Regions from separate parts of the Streptomyces sp. NPDC054770 genome, predicted to be linked through region 3. Evidence: predicted binding sites of a transcription regulator. Region 3 holds the regulator's gene; each other region holds the start of a gene.
What was found. Region 3 encodes HspR, which represses chaperone genes until heat shock. Its sites were predicted from a motif close to TTGAGNNNNNNNNNCTCAA; they were not measured.

Region 1: the regulator HspR is predicted to act here: its motif matches at 1,870-1,888, upstream of lon (endopeptidase La).
Region 2: the regulator HspR is predicted to act here: its motif matches at 3,103-3,121, upstream of dnaK (molecular chaperone DnaK).

What each region holds. Positions count from the first base shown of each region.
Region 1 covers NZ_JBSHBL010000132.1:5,232-10,905, forward strand. Annotated here, with positions in the region: gene ACWGKQ_RS49870 (sulfatase family protein) at 1-619, opposite strand, end outside; gene ACWGKQ_RS49875 (GNAT family N-acetyltransferase) at 924-1,727, opposite strand; gene lon (endopeptidase La) at 1,911-4,331, shown strand; gene ACWGKQ_RS49885 (lysozyme) at 4,526-5,341, opposite strand; gene ACWGKQ_RS49890 (MarR family winged helix-turn-helix transcriptional regulator) at 5,619-5,674, shown strand, end outside.
Region 2 covers NZ_JBSHBL010000008.1:14,706-20,379, forward strand. Annotated here, with positions in the region: gene ACWGKQ_RS10070 (ATP-binding protein) at 1-709, shown strand, start outside; gene ACWGKQ_RS10075 (vWA domain-containing protein) at 706-2,505, shown strand; gene ACWGKQ_RS10080 (OsmC family protein) at 2,604-3,029, shown strand; gene dnaK (molecular chaperone DnaK) at 3,169-5,016, shown strand; gene narI (respiratory nitrate reductase subunit gamma) at 5,124-5,674, opposite strand, start outside.
Region 3 covers NZ_JBSHBL010000001.1:224,693-230,366, forward strand. Annotated here, with positions in the region: gene ACWGKQ_RS00960 (PA14 domain-containing protein) at 1-1,441, shown strand, start outside; gene ACWGKQ_RS00965 (heat shock protein transcriptional repressor HspR) at 1,530-1,976, opposite strand; gene dnaJ (molecular chaperone DnaJ) at 1,982-3,157, opposite strand; gene grpE (nucleotide exchange factor GrpE) at 3,194-3,847, opposite strand; gene dnaK (molecular chaperone DnaK) at 3,844-5,674, opposite strand, start outside.

The DNA.
Region 1 (5,674 bases), on a different contig from region 3:
GGACCGTGCCGTTGTCGTTGTAGTGGCCGTTGTAGTACGCCACCGGTTCCTGGAGCAGCCACTCGTCGAAGTGCGGCGGGTTGTCGCCGGTGTGCCAGTAGTTGAGGTACTTGCCGAACAGGCCGGTGCGGTAGCCGGCCTCGTGCAACTGGCGCTGCATGGTGGTGTGCTGGTCGAGGTGGTACGGGTGGCGGGTGTCGAGGACGCCGTGATGGTGCGCGTACCGCCCCGACATGATCGAGGCCCGGGAGGGCGCGCAGAGCGGGGTGTTGGCATGTGCCCGCGCGAACGTCACACCCTGCCCGCCCAGCCAGTCGGCGGTACGGTGGATCGCCCAGTCCGTCTCCTTGGGCTGGTCGTCGGTGAGGACGAAGAGGATGTTGGGGCGCGGGTCGGTACGGGGGAGGGGGGAGGCCGACGGGGCCGGGGGGCGGCTTGCGGCGGGGGCCGCGGGGGCCGCGGGGGCGGTGCGGGTGGGGGCGGGGGCGGGGGTGTCGGCGCCGTCGTCGTCGACGGCGCGCAGGGTCAACGGGACGGCGGTGCCGGCCGCGACTACGGCGGCGCCGGTGAGCACGGCACGGCGGGCCGGCCGCTTGGGCGTCGGCTGCTTCTCACCCATGTGTTCCCCCGAACCCCGTTGCGTGCCGCCCTCGCCGTTCACTGTGAGTCCGCTGGCAGTTTCGGCTCTCTTCCTGTGAGTTGCGTTGCGGTGGTGTGGCGGTGCCCTTGCGGAGTCGTGGCGGTGTTCGGCGCCGACGGCGTTGTTCGGTGGTGCCGGGCCTGGCGGGGCCACTCGCCGTAGGGGGTGCCGGTCGGGTGCCGGGTGCAGGTTCGTCGTGGCTGGTCGCGCAGTTCCCCGCGCCCCTATGGGGCGCGTTTCAGCCGCATGTCAAAAACGGTCCCGCGTCCCTTTGGGGTGCGTTTCAGTTGGTCGGGGTCCAGACGTACGGGGTCGTTGTCGTTACTGCCGTGAAGCCCAGGCGCTTCAGGATCGGGGTGCTGTCGGCCGAGGCCTCCACCAGGAGGTAGGGGGTGTTCCGGGTCGCCGCGCGGGTTGCCCGGAGGGCCACCAGGGCGCGGTAGATGCCCTTGCCGCGCCAGTCGGCCAGGGTGGAGCCGCCCAGCAGCATGGCGAAGTCCGTGCCGGACCGGAAGGCCACCCAGGCCGCCGAGACGACCTCTCCGGCGGCCTCGGCGACATAGATCTCGGTGCCGTCCGGGTCCACCGCGAGCAGGCCCCTCAGGTACCCGGCGATCCATGCCATGTCCTCGCCCCACACCGCGGTCTCCAGCGCGGCGATGCGGTCCAGGTCCGCGTCGGCGGTGACCCGGCGCAGCGTCACGCCCGCGGGGAGGGCGGGGGCGGCCACGGCCAGGTCCTCGACCAGGGCGATCACGACCGTCTCCCGCGGCTCGGGCACGAAGCCCGCCGCGTGCAGCCGGTCGGGGAGGTCCGCCGGGTCGTCGTGCCCGCGCGTCTTCCACTCCACCGCCTCCCCGCGCGCCGCGAAGAAGTCCCGCTGCCTGGCGATCAGCGCGTCCAGCTCGGGGCCGCGCACCCCGCCCCAGTCGCGCGGCCCGGTCACGAAGCCCCGGTGCTGGCCCACGACCCGGAGGACGGGGCCGTCGTGCTCGTAGGTGATCCCGGGCGCGGGGACGGGCTGGACGGCGCGCATCTGGGCGTCGTAGGCGGCCAGCAGGGCCGCGGTGGTGTCGGTGTCGGTCACCGGCCGACCGTACGGGGAATGAGCCCGAGCCGATCAACTGTTTTCCGGTCGTGGGCATCGGCCGTACGCCCGGTACGGCCAGGTCAGCAGCCGATCGCTCACAGCGAACGTACCCCTGGGAACATTCGGTGGCTCACATGCATTGAGTCGGCATAACTCAAGTTGACTGCCGAAGGGGAGATCATGGCTTCGACGTCCGCATCACTCACCCTCCCTGTGCTGCCTCTCGACGGCGAGGTCGTGCTGCCCGGGATGGTGGTCCCGCTGGACCTGAAGGACGCTGATGTACGTGCCGCCGTGGAGGCAGCGCAGGCCGCCGCCCGTACCGAGCCCGGCAAGCCCAGGGTGCTGCTGGTGCCGCGTATCGACGGGACCTACCCGAGCACCGGTGTGCTCGGCACTGTGGAGCAGGTCGGCCGTCTGGCCGACGGTGACCCGGGCGCGCTGATCCGCGGCCGCTACCGGGTGCGCATCGGCGCCGGTACCACCGGCCCGGGTGCCGCTCTGTGGGTGGAGGGCACCCGTATCGACGAGATCGTCCCGGACCCGGTGCCCGGTCATGTCACCGAACTGGTCAAGGAGTACAAGGCCCTCGCCACCGCCTGGCTGCGCAAGCGCGGCGCCTGGCAGGTCGTGGACCGGGTGCAGGCCATCGACGACGTGTCCCAGCTCGCCGACAACTCCGGTTACTCGCCCTACCTGACCACCGAGCAGAAGATCGAGCTCCTGGAGACCACCGACCCGGTCGCCCGGCTCAAGCTCGCCACCCAGCAGCTCCGCGACCACCTCGCCGAGCAGGACGTGGCCGAGACCATCGCCAAGGACGTCCAGGAGGGCGTCGACAAGCAGCAGCGCGAGTTCCTGCTCCGCCGCCAGCTGGAGGCGGTCCGCAAGGAGCTGCGCGAGCTGAACGGCGACGCCGCCAAGGACGGCGAGGAGTCCGACGACTACCGCGCCCGCGTGGAGGCCGCCGACCTGCCCGAGAAGGTCCGCGAGGCCGCCCTCAAGGAGGTCGACAAGCTGGAGCGGTCCAGCGACCAGTCGCCCGAGGGCTCGTGGATCCGCACCTGGCTGGACACGGTGCTCGAACTGCCGTGGAACGAGCGGACCGAGGACGCCTACGACATCCAGGGCGCCAAGGCGATCCTGGACGCCGAACACGCGGGCCTGGAGGACGTGAAGGAGCGGATCACCGAGTACCTGGCGGTGCGCAAGCGCCGTAGCGACCGGGGGCTCGGAGTCATCGGCGGCCGCCGTGGCGGTGCCGTGCTGGCGCTCGTCGGTCCGCCCGGTGTCGGCAAGACCAGCCTGGGTGAGTCCGTCGCCCACGCGATGGGGCGGAAGTTCGTCCGGGTCGCGCTCGGCGGCGTCCGGGACGAGGCCGAGATCCGCGGTCACCGCCGTACGTACGTCGGTGCGCTGCCCGGCCGGATCGTGCGGGCGATCAAGGAGGCCGGTTCGATGAACCCGGTCGTCCTGCTCGACGAGATCGACAAGGTGGGGTCCGACTTCCGGGGCGACCCGGCCGCGGCCCTGCTCGAAGTCCTCGACCCGGCGCAGAACCACACCTTCCGCGACCACTACCTGGAAGTCGAACTCGACCTGTCCGACGTCGTCTTCCTCGCCACCGCCAACGTCCTGGAGGCCATCCCGGAGGCCCTGCTCGACCGCATGGAGCTGGTCCGCCTGGACGGCTACACCGAGGACGAGAAGGTCGTCATCGCCCGTGACCACCTGCTTCCGCGCCAGCTGGAGCGGGCGGGGCTCGCCGACGACGAGGTGGTCCTCGACGAGAGCGCGCTGCGCAAGCTCGCCGGCGAGTACACCCGCGAGGCGGGCGTGCGCACCCTGGAGCGGTCGATCGCCCGGCTGCTGCGCAAGGTCGCGGCCCAGCACGAACTGGGCGAGCGGGAGCTGCCGTTCACGATCAGGGACGAGGACCTGCGCGCCCTGATCGGCCGGCCGCACCACGTGCCCGAGTCCGCCCAGGACCCGGCCGAGCGCCGCACGGCGGTCCCGGGTGTGGCGACGGGCCTCGCGGTCACCGGCGCCGGCGGGGACGTCCTCTTCGTCGAGGCGTCCCTGGCCGACCCGGAGACGGGCGCGGCGGGTCTGACCCTCACCGGTCAGCTGGGTGACGTGATGAAGGAGAGCGCGCAGATCGCCCTGTCCTTCCTCCGCTCGCACGGCGCCGAACTGGAACTGCCGGTCGGCGACCTGAAGGACCGGGGCGTGCACATCCACTTCCCGGCGGGCGCGGTCCCGAAGGACGGCCCGAGCGCCGGCGTCACCATGACGACGGCCCTCGCGTCGCTGCTCTCCGGGCGGCTGGTCCGCACGGACGTGGCGATGACCGGTGAGGTCTCGCTGACCGGCCGGGTGCTGCCGATCGGCGGCGTGAAGCAGAAGCTGCTCGCCGCCCAGCGCGCCGGGGTGACGACCGTCATCATCCCGAAGCGCAACGAAGCCGACCTGGACGACGTCCCGGCCGAGGTGCTGGACAAGCTCGACGTCCACGCCGTGACCGACGTCCGGCAGGTCCTGGAGCTGGCGCTCGCGCCCGCCATCAAGGGCGCGGCGCCGGAGGTTCCGGTAGCGGCGTGACGGACGCTGCCGGAAGCAGAGGGCCCGGGTCCCCGCGAGGGGGCCCGGGTCCTCGCCCTGTGCGGGCCCGGTGAAGTCGGCTGCGCAACCGCGCCCCGAAGGGGCGCTGGGCTGCGTCGATGTGCGGCTCCGCCGCGTGGGCGCGACCAGCCCCCACCGGCTCGCGCCGAACGAACCGCATGACCGGCGAGCGCTTACCCGTTGGCCAGTGCCACCACCCGGTCCAGCGCCCCGTTGAACTTGTCGTGGTCCCCGACCGTCGGGCCGGTCGACGTGTACTGCCACATCGTGTACGTCGACCAGCCGGCCGGCAGCGTGCCGACCTCCGAGGCGTAGCGGGCGACCCACAGCGGGTTGGTGGCGCCGAAACCGCTGTAGTTGCCGGTGCAGTCCGTCCACCAGCTGGTGGCCGTGTAGATGACCGCGGCCCGGCCGGTCCGGGCCTTGTACCGGTTCAGGAAGTCGGTGATCCAGCCGACCATCCCGCTCGCGGATTTGCCGTAGCACGCGGCGCCGTACGGGTTCCACTCGATGTCGAGGACGCCGGGCAGGGTCTGGCCGTCCTTGGACCAGCCGCCGCCGTGGTCGACGAAGTAGTCGGCCTGGGCGGCGCCGCCCGTGGTGTCCGGGGTCGCGAAGTGGTAGGCGCCGCGGACCATGCCGGCGTCGTAGGAGCCGTCGTACTGCTGGGCGAAGGAGGGATTCGTGTAGTAAGTGCCTTCCGACGCCTTGGTGTACGCCCATCTGACCCCGCTGCCCAGCAGGGTCGACCAGGAGACGTCGCCCTGGTAGCTGGCGACGTCGACGCCCTCGGTCTGGGTGGCGAGGCCGGTCTTGGGCGTGCCGCTCTGGCCGTCGTGGGCCAGGACGCCGGTGCCCATGTACGCCGAGCCGCGGACCGGGACGGCGGGGCCGGCCGGGACGGCGTGGGCGGAGACCGGGGAGAGCGCCGCAAGCAGCAGCGCGAACAGGGCGGTGAGGAGTGTGGGGGCGGGTCTGTGCACGGGCATGACATGACCTCCGTGGGGTGAGGTGGGGGTCCAGATATGCCAGAGGTGACGGCTTGAAACGGCGCGACACGACGCGGTGTCACACGTGGCGACCCCAACCAGCGGCGTGGGCATGGCATCGAATGGCTCGGTGCGGACGCCACGCACGCGGCGGAGCCCGGGGAAGGGGATCCGGCGGCTGCCGTTGGTCTGAGCCTGCGGAATACTTGGCGAGCTGCGGCGACGACGGGGTTTGACGGAAACTTTCAGGACTGCGAAACCGATCAGGGGTGCTGACGTGCACGAGGACGAAAAGGGCGACGCACAGCCCGCCGCCGTTGGGGTGACGCCGAG
Region 2 (5,674 bases), on a different contig from region 3:
CGAGCTGCCCAAGGGGTCGATCGTGATCGGCGCCGGCAACCGGGCCACCGACAACGCCCTCGCCCGGCCCATCGCCTCCGCGCTCGTCAACCGGCTGGCCCACGTCCATCTGGAGGCCTCCGCGCACGACTGGCTCGCCTGGGCCGCGAGCAACGGAATCCACCCGTGGATCCTGGACCACCTCACCGACCGGCCCGACCACCTGTGGTCCAAGCCGCCGAAGACCGAGGAGCCGTTCTCCACCCCGCGCTCCTGGCACATGCTCTCCGACGCCCTGCACTCCTTCGGGCACGACCTGGACGAGGAGACGCTGAAGGTCCTCGCGCACGGCACGCTGACACCCGCCCACGCCACCGCCTTCTGCGGATACGTCAAGATCGTGCGCAGCCGGTTCGGGATCGAGGCGATCCTGAAGGGGGACGCAGGCTGGCCGCCCCGCATCGAGGACCGCGACCTGCTGTACTACCTCGCCGAGTCGTTCCGGGGGCGGCTGGTCAAGGAACTGCCCGCCGACAAGGAGCACATGTCGGCGAACGGCCGGCAGACCGCGTACCGCGCCAAGTCGCTGCTGGTGCAGCTCGCCGAGATCTCCGTCGAGGTCGCTCAGACCGTCATCGCCTCCGACGCCGACGGCAACCCGGTCCTGCCCGCCTGGTTCCTGATCGAGGCGGCCCGGGACATGCCCCGGCTGGTGGAGGCCCGGCGATGAGCCGGGCCGCCGCCCCTCGCAAGAAGCAGGACCCCGCCGCCGAGAACTTCGCGGCCGGTGTCGAGCTGTTGCGTGCCAACCCCGCGCTGCGGGCGGTGGAGTTCACGATCTGCCGGCACGAGAAGTGTGAACTCGCGCCCCGGGAGGGGCTGGTGCGTGCGGACTCCGACGGGGTGCTGCACGCGCACGCCACTCGGCGGGCCGAACCCGCCGAGTGGGCCTGGGCGTTGGCGCACTGCACCATCCATCTCGGCTTCGGCCATCTCCCGGCCGCCACCGGGCCGCGCACCCAGCCCGATCGCTACGACCTCGCCGCCCGCTGCACCGTCGTCAACCGCTTCCTGCAGACCTTCCCGGTCGGCGAAGCCCCCGACCACCTGCCCGCCTCCTATCCGGAGGGCGACGAGGAACGGCTCGCCGCCGGCTGGCGCCGGACCGGCGGTGTCCCGGCCGCGTACGAACGCGGCGGGACGAGCGGCGGGGAGCCCGACCAGCTCCTGCTCTCCTGGAACCAGTGGGCCGGTCAGGTCCCCGACTGGCAGGTGGGGTTCGCGCACGCGCTGACCCGCACCATGTCCCGGGCGATGGACCTGGCCGGCGGCCGCCGCACCTCCATGTCGGGCCCGCCCACCCCGCTGCGCCCCTGGGAAAAGGCGCTGAGCTGGTTCATCTCCTCCTACCCGCTGCTCGGCGGCATCGCGGCCGGCATCAAACTGGTCGCCGACGCCGAACTGGCCCGCGCCCACGACATCGCGGTCGCCGCCGTCGACCCCGAGGCCGGCGAGATCTACGTCAACCCGCTGCGGACGATGGACGACGAGGAGTGGCGGTTCGTCCTCGCCCACGAGATGCTGCACGCCGCCCTGCGCCACGGCGACCGCCTCGGCGCCCGCGACCCCTACCTCTTCAACATCGCCTGCGACTACGTCATCAACGGCTGGCTGGTCGAGATGCGCGTCGGTGAGATGCCCGAAGGGCTGCTGTACGACGCCGAGTTGAAGGGCCTGTCGGCCGAGGAGGTGTACGACCGGATCGCCGTCGACCTGAGGCGGATGCGGCGGCTCGCCACGCTGCGCGGCAAGGGGCGCGGTGACGTGCTGGGCGCGCCGATCAGGCCGCCCGGTGCCTACGTCGACCTCGACGAGTTCTACCGCCGGGGACTGTCCCAGGGGCTCGACCTGCACCAGACGCAGGACCGGGGCCTGCTGCCCGGTGGCCTGGTCGAGGAGATCCGCGCGCTCAGCCATCCGCCGCTGCCCTGGGACGCCCGGCTGGCCCGCTGGTTCGACGAGTTCGTGCCGCGCCCGGAGGCCGTACGGTCGTACGCCCGCCCCTCGCGCCGGCAGTCCTCCACCCCGGACATCCCGCGCGCCGGCCGGTACTTCCCGCCCGAGGAGGTCGCCCGCTGCACCTTCGGCGTGGTCCTCGACACCTCCGGCTCCATGGACCGCACCCTGCTCGGCAAGGCCCTCGGCGCGATCGCCTCCTACGCCGAGGCCCGGGACGTACCGGCCGCACGCGTCGTCTTCTGCGACGCGGCCCCGCACGACGCCGGCTACCTTCCGACCACCGAGATCGCCGGCCGGGTCCGGGTGCACGGCCGCGGCGGCACCGTCCTCCAGCCCGGCATCGACCTCCTGCAGCGCGCGGACGACTTCCCGCCCACCGCCCCGGTCCTGGTGATCACCGACGGCTGGTGCGACGTCCTGCGGGTCCGCAGGGAGCACGCCTATCTGATTCCCGAGGGCGCCCGCCTGCCCTTCAGTGCAAGGGGGCCTGTCTTCCGGGTGCGGTGAGTTCGGAGGGCCAGTCTTCCGGGTGCGCTGAGCCCGGATGTGATCGGATGGGGGCAAGCGAACCGGTTCATTCGCCTTCATCGCCGAAAGGAACAACCGTGGCCACCACGCGCACCGCACACACCGTCTGGGAAGGCAGCCTGACCGAGGGGAACGGTGTCATCACCTTCGACTCCTCCGGTATCGGCGAGCAGCCCGTCACGTGGGCCTCGCGCTCCCAGGAGGCGAACGGCAAGACCAGCCCCGAGGAGCTGATCGCCGCCGCCCACTCCAGCTGCTTCTCCATGGCGCTGTCGCACGCCCTGACCGGTGCCGGCACCCCGCCCACCAAGCTGGTCACCAACGCCGACGTCACCTTCCAGCCGGGCACCGGCATCACCGGCATCCACCTGACCGTCGAGGGCACCGTCCCCGGCCTGGACCAGGACGGCTTCGTCGCCGCCGCCGAGGACGCCAAGAAGAACTGCCCGGTCAGCCAGGCCCTGACCGGCACCACCATCACCCTGGACGCGAAGCTCGCCTGAGCGTCGTACCCGCCGCGATGCCGCGCCCCTCTCCCCGGGGGGCGCGGCATCGTCGTTTACGGGGCCGGCGGCATTGACAACGGCTCGCTCAAGTTTTGTGCTGGAGTCGAGGAAGCGCCCGAGCGGAAAGGGGACGGACATGGCACGTGCGGTCGGTATCGACCTCGGTACGACGAACTCGGTGGTGGCCCTGCTGGAGGGCGGTGAGCCCACCGTCGTCGCCAACGCCGAGGGGGCGCGCACCACCCCGTCGGTGGTGGCCTTCGCGAAGAACGGCGAGGTGCTGGTCGGCGAGGTCGCCAAGCGGCAGGCGGTGACCAACGTGGACCGCACCGCGCGCTCGGTGAAACGGCACATGGGCGACGCGGCCTGGCGGTTCCCGGAGAGCGGGAGCGTCGACGGCACCCGGTTCCGGGCTCAGGAGCTGTCGGCTCGGGTGCTCCAGAAGCTCAAGCGGGACACCGAGGCCTACCTCGGTGAGGACGTCACCGACGCGGTGATCACCGTACCCGCGTACTTCGACGACGCCCAGCGGCAGGCCACCAAGGAGGCCGGGGAGATCGCCGGCCTGAAGGTGCTGCGGATCATCAACGAGCCGACCGCCGCCGCGCTGGCCTACGGCCTGGACCGGGGCGAGGAGCAGACGGTCCTCGTCTTCGACCTGGGGGGCGGCACCTTCGATGTGTCCCTCCTGGAGATCGGCGACGGCGTGATCGAGGTCAAGGCCACCAACGGCGACACGCTGCTGGGCGGCGACGACTGGGACCAGCGGATCGTCGAGCATCTGGTGCAGCGGTTCAAGGGGCAGTACGGCATCGACCTGAGCAACGACAAGATGGCGGTGCAGCGGCTGCGCGAGGGTGCCGAGAAGGCGAAGATCGAGCTGTCGTCGTCGACGGAGACGTCCATCAACCTGCCGTACATCACCGCCTCCGCGGAGGGGCCGCTGCATCTGGAGGAGAAGCTGACGCGAGCTCAGTTCCAGGAGCTCACCGCCGACCTGCTGGACCGCTGCAAGAAGCCCTTCCATCAGGCCGTCAAGGACGCGGGCGTGCGGCTGTCGGCGATCGACCACGTCATCCTGGTCGGCGGCTCGACCCGGATGCCCGCCGTCACCGACCTGGTCCGTGAACTCACCGGCAAGGACCCGCACAAGGGCGTCAACCCGGACGAGGTGGTCGCGGTCGGCGCCGCCCTCCAGGCGGGTGTCATCCGCGGTGACGTGAAGGACGTGCTGCTGCTCGACGTCACCCCGCTGTCCCTGGGCATCGAGACCAAGGGCGGCATCATGACCAAGCTCATCGAGCGCAACACCACGATTCCGACCCGGCGTTCGGAGATCTTCACGACGGCGGCCGACAACCAGCCCTCGGTGGGGATCCAGGTCTACCAGGGCGAGCGGGAGATCGCCGCGTACAACAAGAAGCTGGGCGTCTTCGACCTCACCGGTCTGCCGCCGGCACCGCGCGGGGTGCCCCAGATCGAGGTGGCCTTCGACATCGACGCGAACGGGATCATGCACGTCTCGGCGAAGGACCTGGCGACCGGCCGTGAGCAGAAGATGACCGTGACCGGCGGTTCCGCCCTGCCCAAGAACGACATCGACCGCATGATGCGGGAGGCCGAGCAGTACGCCGAGGAGGACCGCAAGCGGCGCGAGGCCGCGGAGACCCGCAACCAGGCCGAGCAACTCGTCTACCAGACCGAGAACTTCCTCCGGGAGAACGAGGAGCGGGTGCCGGACGGCACGAAGGCCGACGTGGCGGCGGCGATCACCGAGCTCAAGGAGCTGCTGGAGCGGAACGCCGACACCGCCGAGCTACGGCAGGGGGTGGAGAAACTGGCGAGCGTGAGTCAGCGGATGGGGCAGGCCATGTACGCCGCGGCCTCCGGCGGTTCGGCCGAGGAACCGCGGGCGTCCGAGGCCGAGGAGGAGGGAGTGGTGGACGCCGAGATCGTGGACGACGAGAGGGGCTCGGGTGGGTGAGGCACCGCCGGATTCCGCCGTCGTGGCCGATCGCCGTTGCGGCGGGAAAAAGTCTGCGGAGAGAGTCTGGTTCCGGGCGGAGAGAGTCTGGTTGCGGGTGGAAGAGATCAGTTGCGGGTGGTCTCCCAGCCCCGGCGTTCCGGGCGGGGGCCCAGCTGTCTCGGGTCCCTGGATCGGTACACCACGTACGGGCGGAACAGGTACTGGACCGGCGCGCTGAACATGTGCACCAGGCGGGTGTAGGGGACCAGTGCGATGAGGAGCATGCCGATGACTGCGTGGATCTGGTAGAGGACCGGGACGTCTGCCATGAGCGCGGTGTTCGGGCGGAGGGTGAACAGGCTGCGGGCCCAGGGGGCGATCGTCGCGCGGTAGTCGTAGCCGTCGCCCGCGGCGTGGGTCAGCTTCGCGGTCATGCCCAGCACGATCGCGGCGACCAGGAACAGGTACATGGCCTTGTCGTTCGCCGTGGTGGCGTGGAAGACGGGGGCCCGGGTGCGGCGGCGGAAGAGGAGGAGGGCGAGGCCGGCCACCGTGAGGACGCCCGTGAGCGTGCCGCCGTAGAGGGAGAACAGGTGGTACGTGTGCTCGCCGACGCCGAGCGACCGCGTCCAGGACGCCGGGACGAACAGGCCGGCGAGGTGGCCGGCCAGGACGA
Region 3 (5,674 bases):
TTACCCGGCCGACGGCAGCAGGGTCACCTACCGGGGCCGGGCCCGGGACGCGGCCGGGAACTGGTCCGCGTACTCACCCGCCACCACGTTCACCACCTCCGACCTGACGCCTCCGGCGACCGCCGCCGACGCCCGCGCCGAGTACCGCTCGGGCCTGCCCCACCTGGTGTGGTCGCCGGTCGACGGTGCCGCCGCCTACCAGGTCCTCCAGTACGACCCGGCGACCGGCGGCTGGGTGGACGCCCTGCCCGGCACGAGCACCGGCACCGGCACCGCCGTCCGCACCACGAAGGACACCGACGTCGTCCCGCGCCAGCAGCTCGCGGTCGCGGACACCTACCGGTACGCGGTGCGCTCGGTGGACGCGAAGGGCAACGCGGCGGCCCCGGTGGAGGTCACGCTGACGATGGCGGACCGCGCGGAGGCCGTCGCCCCGTTCCGGACCAGCGCGTACCGGTACGGCGACGGTGTGCTGGTCTACTGGAGCAGCGCCGACCCGTGGACCTTCGACGGCGGCCCGCTGCTGACGTACCGGATCGTCCGCACCGACGTGGTGACCGGTCGGAGCACCACCCTGGACAAGTGCACGCCGTCCAGCGGGACCGACAAGACGCTTCAGGACCCCGACACGTACTGGACCTGGACCGGTGACGACGCCCCCGCGTACGCCGGCCGCAAGCAGATCGACGGCAGCTGCCTCGACCGCACGGGCGAGTCCGAGACGGCGTACGAGTACCGCGTCGTGACCGTCGACCCGTACGGACACTCCTCACAGCCCGGCCCCGCCGCCACGGCGACCACGCCGGACACCGAGCGGCCGGGCCCGGTCGTGGGTCTGACCGCGGAGCGGGTTCCGCTCGGCGTCCGCCTGTCCTGGACCCCGCCCGCCGACGACGACGTCACCGAGTACTACGTGTGGCAGGGCGTCACCGACCCGGACACCGGTGAGACGGTCTGGAAGAAGAACTGCTGGACAAGGAGTTCGGCGGCCACCGAGATCGTCTGCCCGACCGTCCCCGACGGCGCGGCCCACGTCTACCGCGTGGCCGCCGCGGACGGTTTCCATCTGTACGAGAACGAGGGCCCCGACTTCTTCCACACCGTCACCGTCTCGGTCGACCTGCCCGACACCCGGCCGCCCGGCTGGACGGGGACCGGGATCCGCGCGGACGACTACCCGGAGCTGTACGTCGGCTGTTCCGAGAGCTCCGGCCTCGGCGACTGCTCCCGGTTCGCCGCCTACCGCGTGGAGCGCTGGGACCCGGCCTCGGCCGCCTATGTGACCCTGGCCGAGGGCAGGGCGGGAGACAGGTCGTCGTACATGGACACCACGGTGCACGAGGACGCGCTGGGCCTGTACTACTACCGCGTCGTCCGCCTGGACGCCTCGGGCGCCGAGGCCGCGATCACGTCGAGTGCCTACGGCATCTGGGACTACTGACCGCAGGCGACCACTGACCGCAGGCACAGACGAAAGGGGCCCGGAGGTCGATGAACCTCCGGGCCCCTTCACGCAGGGTGCGGTGCCGCTAGTCCTTCGCCTTCTTCGGCCGCCACACCACCAGCGCGCTGGTCTGCTGCACCTCCTGGTACGGGACCAGGTCGCGGCGGTAGGAGGCGTGGACTGCGGCCTCGCGCTGCTGCATCGCGGCCGCCGCGCCGTCGACCGCCGCCTGGAGTTCGGCGACGCGCTGCTGGAGCGCGACGACCTGGTTCTCCAGTTCGATGATGCGCTTGATGCCGGCCAGGTTGATGCCCTCGTCCTGCGACAACGCCTGCACCTGGCGGAGCAGTTCGATGTCGCGGGCCGAGTAGCGGCGGCCCCGCCCGGCCGTGCGGTCCGGGGAGACCAGGCCCAGGCGGTCGTACTGGCGCAGCGTCTGCGGGTGCAGGCCGGAGAGCTGGGCCGCCACCGAGATGACGTAGACCGGGGTCTCCTCGGTCAGTTCATACGGGTTACGCCGACGGCCGTCCATCTCTGTCATGCTCCCTTCGCGGCCTCGAACAGCTCGGCCCGCGGGTCCTCGCCCGCGGTCGCCTCGCGATACGCCTCCAGCGCGTCACGAGCCTTCCCCGACAGGTCCTTGGGGACACTCACCTCGACGGTGACCAGCAGGTCGCCGCGGGTGCCGTCCTTGCGGACCGCGCCCTTGCCACGGGCGCGCATGGTGCGGCCGTTGGGCGTGCCCGGGGGCAGCTTCAGGGTGACCGGCGGCCCGCCCAGGGTCGGGACCCTGACCTCGCCGCCGAGCGCCGCCTCGGTGAAGGTCACCGGGACGGTCACCGTGAGGTTGTCGTCCTTGCGGCCGAACACCGGGTGCACGTCCACGTGGACCATCACGTACAGGTCGCCGGCCGGGCCGCCGCGCTCGCCCGGTGCGCCCTTGCCGCGCAGCCGGATGCGCTGGCCGTCCGTCACCCCGGCGGGGATGCGGACCTGCATGGTCCGGGACGACTTGGCGCGGCCGCTGCCCTTGCAGTCCGGGCAGGGGTTCTCCGCGATCAGGCCGCGGCCCTTGCAGTCCGGGCAGGGGTCGGTGAGCGAGAAGCCGCCGCCGGATCCCCGCGCCACCTGGCCGGTGCCGACGCAGGTCGGGCACACCCGCGGGGTGCCGTTCGCGTCGCCGGTGCCCGAACAGGCCTTGCAGGGGGACTGCGAGGACATCCGCAGCGGGACCGTGGCGCCCTCGATGGCCTCCGTGAAGCTCAGCGTGACCTCGGACTCGATGTCCTGGCCGCGCCGTGGCTGGGTACGGCCGGCCGTGCCGCCGCCCCGGTTGAACAGGCCCCCCAGGACGTCGCCGAACCCGCCGCCGAAGCCGCCCCCGCCCTGCTGTTGCGCGTTGCCCCCGAAGAGGTCGCCCAGGTCGAAGTTGAAGTTGCCGCCGCCCGCGCCCGGCCCCGGGCGGAAACCGCCGTTGCCGAAGAGGGCGCGTGCCTCGTCGTACTCCTTGCGCTTCTTGGGGTCGCCGAGGATGTCGTTCGCCTCGGAGATCTCCTTGAAGCGCTCCTCGGCCTTGGCGTTGCCCTTGTTGGCGTCCGGGTGGAACTCGCGGGCGAGTTTCCGGTAGGCCTTCTTGATCTCGGCCTCGGTGGCGTCCTTGGGGACGCCGAGGACCTTGTAGTAGTCCTTCTCGATGAAGTCCTTGGTGCTCATCCCCGACGCCCCTCCTTCCGCTCGGTCGTTATTACGTCAGCCCTCCTCAGGGCCGTTGTCCTTCTCCTCGGCCGCGGGGGCCTCTTCGGTCCCCTCGGCCTTCACCGGGGTGGCTCCCGGCTGCGGTTCGGCGACCGCCACCCGCGCGGGGCGGATGGTGCGCTCGCCGATGCGATACCCGGGCTGGAGAATCGCCACGCACGTCGTCTCGGTGACGTCCGGCGCGTAGCTGTGCATCAGCGCCTCGTGGATCGTCGGGTCGAAGGGCTCGCCCTCCTTGCCGAACTGCTGCAGCCCCATCTTCGCCGCGACCGTTTCGAGCGACTCGGCCACCGACTTGAAACCGCCGACCAGTTCGCCGTGTTCCCGGGCGCGGCCGATGTCGTCGAGCACCGGCAGGAGTTCGGTCAGGAGGTTCGCGATGGCGATCTCCCGGACCGTGATCCGGTCGCGCTCCACTCGGCGGCGGTAGTTCTGGTACTCGGCCTGGAGGCGCTGGAGGTCGGTGGTGCGCTCGCCGAGCGCGGTGCGTACCTGGTCCAGCTGGGCCGTCAGACCGGCCAACTGTGCGCTTGAGTCCCCGGCCGGGGCCGCCCCCTGGGAGGGAGCGGCCTTCGGCGCGGCGTCGTCGGGGGTGGCGCCGGAGGGGACGTCGGGCTTCTCCTCGAAGCCCGGGGTCTCCTCCGTCACGCGGCACCGTCCTTGCGCTCGTCGTCGACGATCTCGGCGTCCACCACGTCGTCGGCGGCGTCACCGGCAGGCGCGGCGCCGGCGGTGGCCCCGGAGGCCTGGGCGTCGGCGTACATGGCCTGGCCCAGCTTCTGGGAGACGGCCGCGACCTTCTCGGTGGCGGTGCGGATCTCGGCGGTGTCCTCGCCCTTGAGCGTCTCCTTCAGCTCGGCGATGGACTCCTCGACCTCGGTCTTGATCTCGCCCGGGACCTTGTCCTCGTTGTCCTTGAGGAACTTCTCGGTCTGGTAGACGAGCTGCTCGCCCTGGTTGCGGGTCTCGGCGGCCTCGCGGCGGCGGTGGTCCTCCTCCGCGTACTGCTCGGCCTCCTGGCGCATCCGGTCGACCTCGTCCTTCGGCAGCGAGGAGCCGCCGGTGACGGTCATCTTCTGCTCCTTGCCCGTGCCGAGGTCCTTCGCGGTCACGTGCATGATGCCGTTGGCGTCGATGTCGAAGGCGACCTCGATCTGCGGGACACCGCGCGGGGCCGGCGGCAGACCGGTCAGCTCGAACATGCCGAGCTTCTTGTTGTACGCCGCGATCTCGCGCTCGCCCTGGTAGACCTGGATCTGGACGGAGGGCTGGTTGTCCTCGGCGGTGGTGAAGATCTCGGACCGCTTGGTCGGGATCGTCGTGTTCCGCTCGATGAGCTTGGTCATGATGCCGCCCTTGGTCTCGATACCGAGGGACAGCGGGGTCACGTCGAGGAGCAGGACGTCCTTGACCTCACCCTTGAGGACACCGGCCTGGAGAGCGGCGCCGATGGCGACGACCTCGTCCGGGTTCACGCCCTTGTTGGCGTCCTTGCCGCCGGTCAGCTCCTTGACGAGCTCGGCGACGGCGGGCATCCGGGTGGAGCCGCCGACGAGAACGACGTGGTCGATCTCGCCGAGCTGGATGCCGGCGTCCTTGATGACGTTGTGGAACGGCGTCTTGCAGCGCTCCAGGAGGTCCGCGGTCAGCTGCTGGAACTGGGCGCGGGTGAGCTTCTCGTCGAGGTGCAGGGGGCCCTCGGCGGAGGCGGTGATGTAGGGCAGGTTGATCGAGGTCTCGGTGGAGCTGGACAGCTCGATCTTGGCCTTCTCGGCGGCCTCGCGGAGGCGCTGGAGGGCCATCTTGTCCTTGCCGAGGTCCACGCCGTGACCGGCGGCGAACTGCTTGACCAGGTAGTCGACGACGCGCTGGTCCCAGTCGTCACCACCGAGGTGGTTGTCGCCGTTGGTGGCCTTCACCTCGACGACGCCGTCGCCGATCTCCAGGAGGGACACGTCGAAGGTGCCGCCACCGAGGTCGAAGACGAGGATCGTCTGGTCGTCCTTGTCGAGGCCGTACGCGAGCGCGGCCGCGGTGGGCTCGTTCACGATGCGCAGGACGTTCAGGCCCGCGATCTCGCCGGCTTCCTTCGTCGCCTGGCGCTCGGAGTCGTTGAAGTAGGCCGGGACGGTGATGACCGCGTCGGTCACCTTCTCGCCCAGGTAGGCCTCGGCATCCCGCTTGAGCTTCTGCAGGATGAACGCGGAGATCTGCTGGGGGTTGAAGTCCTTCCCGTCCAGCTGGATCTTCCAGTCGGTACCCATGTGACGCTTCACGGACCGGATCGTCCGGTCCACGTTGGTGACCGCCTGGCGCTTGGCGACCTCGCCGACCAGAACCTCGCCGTTCTTCGCGAAGGCGACGACGGACGGCGTGGTCCGGGCACCCTCGGCGTTGGTGATGACGGTGGGCTCGCCGCCTTCAAGAACGCTGACGACGGAGTTAGTCGTGCCCAGGTCGATGCCGACCGCACGT